3 regions of the Kitasatospora sp. NPDC056138 genome follow, and region 3 is predicted to be linked to each of the others. Evidence: riboswitches for the same ligand, from Rfam matches in the RefSeq annotation. Region 3 holds a riboswitch; each other region holds the start of a gene.
What was found. A riboswitch is a leader RNA that binds a small molecule or an ion and turns the genes downstream of it on or off. The one in region 3 is predicted to bind cyclic di-AMP.
Positions count from the first base shown of each region.

Region 1: it holds a riboswitch for cyclic di-AMP, as region 3 does, so the genes downstream of both, ACFC1R_RS05805 (NlpC/P60 family protein) here and ACFC1R_RS29490 (transglycosylase family protein) in region 3, are expected to answer to the same signal.
Region 2: it holds a riboswitch for cyclic di-AMP, as region 3 does, so the genes downstream of both, ACFC1R_RS29280 (M23 family metallopeptidase) here and ACFC1R_RS29490 (transglycosylase family protein) in region 3, are expected to answer to the same signal.

Region 1 covers NZ_JBHJVK010000005.1:179,567-181,760, forward strand. Annotated here, with positions in the region: gene ACFC1R_RS05800 (NlpC/P60 family protein) at 1-410, shown strand, start outside; cyclic di-AMP (ydaO/yuaA leader) riboswitch at 712-888, shown strand; gene ACFC1R_RS05805 (NlpC/P60 family protein) at 899-2,032, shown strand.
Region 2 covers NZ_JBHJVK010000060.1:41,389-43,582, reverse strand. Annotated here, with positions in the region: tRNA gene ACFC1R_RS29290 (tRNA-Pro) at 99-172, opposite strand; tRNA gene ACFC1R_RS29285 (tRNA-Gly) at 348-418, shown strand; partial or broken gene ACFC1R_RS29280 (M23 family metallopeptidase) at 707-1,090, opposite strand; cyclic di-AMP (ydaO/yuaA leader) riboswitch at 1,240-1,395, opposite strand; gene ACFC1R_RS29275 (DUF6348 family protein) at 1,809-2,194, shown strand, end outside.
Region 3 covers NZ_JBHJVK010000061.1:42,026-44,219, reverse strand. Annotated here, with positions in the region: gene ACFC1R_RS29490 (transglycosylase family protein) at 1-799, opposite strand, end outside; cyclic di-AMP (ydaO/yuaA leader) riboswitch at 804-958, opposite strand; gene ACFC1R_RS29485 (nucleotide disphospho-sugar-binding domain-containing protein) at 1,348-2,194, opposite strand, start outside.

The DNA.
Region 1 (2,194 bases), on a different contig from region 3:
CTGCCGACCGGGCCTCGCGCGGCGATTCCCGCGCCGACCTCGGCCCGCTGCCGAGCGCGGGCGGCTACGCCGGTGTCGCGGTCGCCGCGGCGTTGAACAAGCGCGGCTCGGACTACGTCTGGGGCGCCGAGGGGCCGAGCACGTTCGACTGCTCGGGTCTGATGCAGTGGGCCTACGCGCAGGCCGGTGTCTCGCTGCCGCGCACCTCGCAGGAGCAGGCCAGCGTCGGGACCAAGGTGCCCTCGCTCGCCCAGGCGCAGCCCGGCGACCTGGTCATCTACGGCAATGACGCGCACCACGTCGGGATGTACATCGGCAACGGCATGGTGGTGCACGCCCCGCACACCGGTGACGTGGTGCGGACGATGCAGGCGGACGCGATGTCGATCCTCACCATCCGCCGCGTCTGACGGCCGACAGCTGCCGGGGTCGGGCACGCGGTGTTCGGCCGCCGAAATCGTCCTGTGATGCAGAGCACTTCCGCGGGCCTTTCCGCTGAAAGTCCGTCAGCCGATCGTGCCGGGACCGTCACTCCGGGTCGATTCACAAACGAACTTGTCGGTGATTCAGAATTTTTTCTGACAAGGATTTGAACGGATCACGGTTTCGTTACTAGTGTCGTGACCTGAACCACCGCACAGTCGATCACTCAATCAGGGTGGCGGCGGGGGTTCCCGCCGAGTCCGAGAGGCAGCGGGGCAGTCCAACTGCCTTACGGGGAAGCCCCATCAGGGGTGCTGCGGATCGGAGCCGGGGAACCACGTTCCTCGGGGTGAATCGGCGCCAGGTCGGCCGGCCGTCGTGGACGGTGGCCGGTGAGGCGTCGTAGGGCATCTCTTCCAGCCCGAACCCGTCAGCTCACCCGGTAGGCGGACGTAGGAAGAAGGAGTCCGCCTTCGTGGCGTCCCATCGTCGTCCCAAGCCTGCAAGCCGTACCCGCGTCACCATCCTGACCGCGGCGGCCGCGACCGCGGTGGCGCTCTCCGCACAGACCGGTGCGCACGCCGACCCGAAGCCGACCAAGGACGAGGTCGCGACCCAGGTCGACCAGCTCGACGGGCAGGCCGAGGCCGCCACCGAGAAGTTCAACGCGGCGACCGAGAAGCAGCAGACCCTGCAGAAGCAGGTCAGTGACCTGCAGGACCAGGTGGCTCGGCAGCAGGATCGGGTGAGCACCGTCCAGCAGGGGCTCGCCGAGATCGCGGCGGAGCAGTACCGCAACGGTGGCATCTCCCCGACGGTCCAGCTGATGCTCTCCAGCTCGCCGGACTCCTTCCTCTCCAGGGCCGACTCGATCCAGCAGGTCGGCCTCTCGCAGGCCGATGCGCTCAAGACGCTCAAGGGCGAGCAGGAGAAGCTCGACCAGCAGAAGGCCGAAGCCCAGCAGAAGCTGGCCGAGCTGGATGCCACCACCAAGGACCTGAAGACGTCGAAGGACGAGGTCCAGGCCAAGCTGGCGCAGGCCAAGGCGCTGCTCGACACCCTGACCCAGCAGGAGCGCGAGGCGCTGCAGGCCGCCCAGGACAAGGCCGCCGCCGATGCGGCCGCCAGCGCCCGCGCCTCGCGCGACAGCAGCCGCGCCGACCTCTCCTCCGGTGGTTCAGGTGGTTCCGGTGGTTCAGGCAGCAGCAGCAAGAGCGGTGGCAGCAGGGCCGGCGGCAGCGTCAACGTGCCGTCCGGTTCGTACGCCGCCGCCGCGGTGGCCGCCGCCGAGTCGCAGGAGGGCAAGCCCTACCTCTGGGGTGCCACCGGTCCGGACGCCTTCGACTGCTCGGGTCTGATGCAGTGGGCGTACGCCAAGGCCGGTGTCTCGCTGCCGCGCACCTCGCAGGAGCAGGCCTCGGCCGGCACCAACATGGGCACCGACATCTCCAACGCCCGTCCCGGTGACCTGATCATCTTCTACGACGACCAGCACCACGTCGGCATGTACGTGGGCGGCGGTCAGGTCATCCACGCGCCGCGGGCCGGCAAGCCCGTCCAGTACATGAGCGCCACCGTGCTGCCCATCTCGGCGATCGTCCGGGTCTGACCCGTACCCGATCGACCGCAGGCCCGGCCCTCCCCGTGGGGGCCGGGCCTGCGGCGTTTCCGGAAAGTCGAGTTGATGTCCTATTAGTGGCCAAATATTCGGTGTTACAGGGGTTTGGACTAGATCCTCCGGACTCGCTAACGTCTGGCCCCGGACCTTAGC
Region 2 (2,194 bases), on a different contig from region 3:
ACGATCAACATTCCAGGTTGCCCGAACCGCCTCCGGAACGCCAGGAGTCCCGGGAAAGCCAACAGGGCCCCGCCCTCAGACGAGACCCTGCCGCACTGTCGGGGTGACCGGATTCGAACCGACGGCCTTCCGCTCCCAAAGCGGACGCGCTACCAAACTGCGCCACACCCCGTGGTGCCGAGAGGAAGCGTACACGTCGGCCGGTCCGCCCTCGCCGCTATATCGCGAGGCCGTCGGACATGCCCGGAACCGAAAGCAGTGTGCAAGCAACCGACCGAACCAGGTAGGCTGACCCCGTCCTCGTGACCGACAGGTGCTCGGGGGCGTCGTGTGCGCAGTTCCGGCATGCGGGTGTAGCTCAATGGTAGAGCCCCAGTCTTCCAAACTGGTCACGCGAGTTCGATTCTCGTCACCCGCTCAAACCAATCGGGGCCCCTGCCCCCCGGATTGACCGTCGGCCAGGGGCCCGAAGTCGTCTGTGCCGGCGTCAGGTCGGCGCCGGCCCGCGCGGCCGGATCCGCCCGAAGGCCGGGCCGGCGGCAGCGCACGGGCCCACTCCCCAGGGGCCCGGACGGCCCGCTCCTGCCACCGCGACGTCCTGCAGCCGGTCCGCCCCACCCCTCCCCCGCCGCGACGGGGAGCGCTGCGGCGGGACCGCGGTGGCACGCGGCGCACGGCAGCGGGGCGGGATGTGACCGGGGGTGCGTCAGACCCGGACGCCGTGGGCGGCGAGGTAGCTCACCGGGTTGATGTCGGAGCCGTACGCCGGGCCGGTGCGGACCTCGAAGTGCAGGTGCGGGCCGGTGACGTTGCCGGTGGCGCCGGAGCGGCCGATCTGCTGGCCGGTCCCCACGGACTGCCCGGTCTTCACGGTGATCGCCGAGAGGTGGGCGTACTCGGAGTACTTGCCGTCGGTGTGCCTGATCACGACCTGGTTGCCGTACGAGCCGCCCCAGCCGGTGGCGACCACGGTGCCGGTGGTGACCGCCTTGACGGTGGTGCCGGTGGCGACCAGGAAGTCCACCCCGGTGTGGTAGCCGCTGGCCCATGCGGAACCGGCCGCGTGGTACGGGGTGCCGAGGTGCGGGTTGGCCACCGGAGAGGTGTAGGCCGGGGCGGCCTGGGCGGTCACCACGGTGGCGGGCAGCGCGAGAGCGGCACCGGTCACACCGGCGACGACCGCGAGGCGGGCGAATCGGGGCAGGCGGGAACGACGGTTGTCCTGTGCGGACATGGGGGGAGTCCTCTCCGACGCCTGCGAGGTGAGCTGTCGGGTTCGGGCAGGGAGTAGCCCGGCCGCACGGATGCGGCTTCACCCCTAGCCGTCCCGGATCTCCGGGCTCGGCGACTTACCTGTGGGTCCCCCGCTCCTGCCGTGCACTGCGCTGAAGTGCAGCCCCCGGGCAGCGGCAGGACTCGGCGTTCCACCCGGCGGGCCGACCCGGACGGTGGCCGGGCTGGGTGAGTAGAAAAACCGATCCGACGTACACAGAGCAAGCCCGTCTCAGTCCGGACATAAGGAAGACATAAAGACATCGGGGCCCGAGGTCACTCTCCGGCCAGGGCGGACTGCTCTGTGCAGCCCCCGCCGTCACGATCGGCCGGACAGATTGGTACAGATGGTCACGAATCACACCGTCTGCACGCATTCGGGCACGCTCCGGCACCCCCGGAAGAATCCCCGGTGACCTCCGTCACCCCGCCCGCACCCGGCGTAACTGACGGTCCGTTTCCCGCCGGGGCCCGCGGCCGATAATCTCGCCTCGCGTTCGACTTACCGATCATTTATTCGAGCTAGGAGCCCGCCCGTGCGTCCGCAGGACCGAATGGCCGTCATCCAGCGCAGCGTGGTCCGCGAAATGGCGCAGTTCGGCGTGGAGTTCACGGTGGACGGCGAGGTGGTCCGGGGTCCGGGGACCACGGCGGTGGCCGTCCGTGAGCACCCGGGGGACGGCGGGAGCGGTCACGTGGACCTCGGCTTCGTCCTCGACCTCGGCCGCGCGGACGCCCCGGTGGTCTGGGACTGCGCGGCAGGACTCGGCAAGACCGAGGAGGAGAAGCTCGACAACGCCGTGAAGATGTGGGCCACCACCACCGCCTCCACCGTGGTGGAGCTGCTGGAGCACCGGGGTGAGCACGGCGACCACTACCGGCCCGCCGAGCTGGCCGGCTGGCAGGCGATCCAGGGCCCGGC
Region 3 (2,194 bases):
CACCCGTCGTGGGGCTGTCGGACTGCGGCGACTGCGACGTCTGGGGGGCGGCCGGGTCCGTCGGGCCCGGCGTCACCGCACCGGTACCCGTACCCGTGCCCGGAGTTGCACTGGGGGCCGAGGACGGGGCGGTCGCGTTCATGTGCTGGATGTAGACGTCGTGCTGGATGGTCCAGTGCCAGACGCCGCCGTCCTGGTACCAGTACACGCCGTTGGCCGGGTCGTAGCCCGCTCTGCCGGGGAACGGCGGCGCGGGGGTGCCCGGCGCGGGGCTGCTGCTGTCGGCGGCGGGCGCACTCGGAGTGGGCGTGGCCGTCGGGGAAGCGGGGGTGGTGCTCGGCACGGGGGTGGGCGTGGCCGAAGGCGTCGAGGTGGGCGTGGCCGAAGGCGCCGGGGTGGGCGTGGTCTTCGTCGCGGGAGTGCCGCCGGTCAGGCCGACCTCCTCGGCGCACTTGGACCAGGTACCGGGGCCGGAGTCGGCGAGGACGCGCTCGGCCACGGTTATCTGCTGGTTCTTGGTGGCGTGGTCGGGTTCGGCGGCGAGCTTGTCGCCCCCGTAGGCGACCCAGGTGCGCTGGGTCAGACCGAGGCCGCCGTAGTGACCGTTGCCGTCATCGCTGCTCCAGTTGCCGCCGGTCTCGCACTGGGCCACGGCGTCCCAGGTCTTGACGGGAGCGGCGTGCGCCCCGGCGGCGGTGAGCAGCGGAAGCGCCAGGCCCACACTCGCCACTCCGGCGGCGGCGACGGCGCGATCGGCCTGGGTGGGACGGCGGTGACGGCCGGAACCGGAAAAGACCACGGGACGTTCCTCTCCGTACGCCTGCGAGGTGAGCTGTCGGGTTCGGACCGGGAGGTGGCCCGGCCGCGTGGGTACGCGGCTTCACCCCAAGCCGTTGGGGGCGGCAACTAACCTGGGTCCCCCGCTCCTGCCCAGGGGTTTGCTCGGTGTCCCGGAACGCGTGGTGGGCAGGACTCGGCGTACTGCGTCCGGGAGCCCGCAAAAGCGGACTGCAGGGAGACTAGAGGGATCATCACCTCGATAACAAGCCCGCATCCTGAACATCACACAAAAATCACGACACCTGTCCAGCGCGTCGCCGAAACCCGCGCTGACCACGGCTTCCGGCCCGGTGCCGGACCGGAAGCCCGGTGCGGGCAGGCGACACAGGGCCGCTGGTGCAGGGCCGTCGACACGCCGGGGCACGGGGAGCCGTACGGTCGCTCCCGCGCCCCGAAGCGTGCCGCTCGACCAGGCGGTCGAACGTGCCGATCCGGCCGTGGAGTCCGTGGAGCTGGGCCTGGGCCTGGGCCGGATCGGCGAGGGCGTGGCCGCGGCCGTGGCCGGCCTCAGCGCTGGCCGCGGTGCAGCTGCTCGAAGTCGGCGACCAGGGCCGCGGGCGACGGCATGTCGGCGATCTCGGTCTGCATGCCGTCGGCCGCCTCACGCAGCTTCCGGTCGTCGAGCAGGCGGGTGAGCAGTGCGGCGTCCACGGTGCTGCTGTCCGCGCGCAGGGCGAAGCCCCTGGCCTCGGCGGCGTCCGCGTTGATGAAGTGGTCGGCGCCCTGCGGCAGGATGAGCTGCGGGACACCGGCGACGGCCGCGGTGAGCATGGTCCCGGAGCCGCCGTGGTGGATCACGGCGTCGCTGGCGTCGAGGAGTTGGGCGAGCGGGGTCCACGGCAGCGGGCGGATGTTGTCGGGCAGCGTGCCCAGCGGGGCGAGGTCCGTGTCGCCGACGGCGAGCAGGAAATCGGCGTCCACCTCCGCGGCCTGTTCGGTCAGCCAGGCGATCGGGCTGACCCCGGCGTACTCGGTGAGCACCGTGCCGAGGGTGACCGCGATCCGGCGGCGCTCGCTGCGGCCGAGGAGGTCCGCGGGGACGGTGCCGCCGCCGTTGAAGGGGACGTAGCGGACTCGCCAGCCGGTGCCGTCGCCGCCGAGGGAGGCCGGGACGACGTCGAGCACGGTGCTCTCGGCAGGCCCGGTCAGGCCGTGCGCGCGGTACTCGTCGGCGAGTACCTCGGCCAGCTGGCCGACCATCGGGAGCCCGGGCATCACACCGAAGTTGTGGACGACGGTGGGGATGCCCAGCTTGGCCGTGACCAGCGGCGCACCGGCCTGGAAGGACTCCTGCACCACGATGTCGGGGCGCCAGTCGGCGGCCAGCCGCAGCAGCCCGTCGATGGTGGCCCGG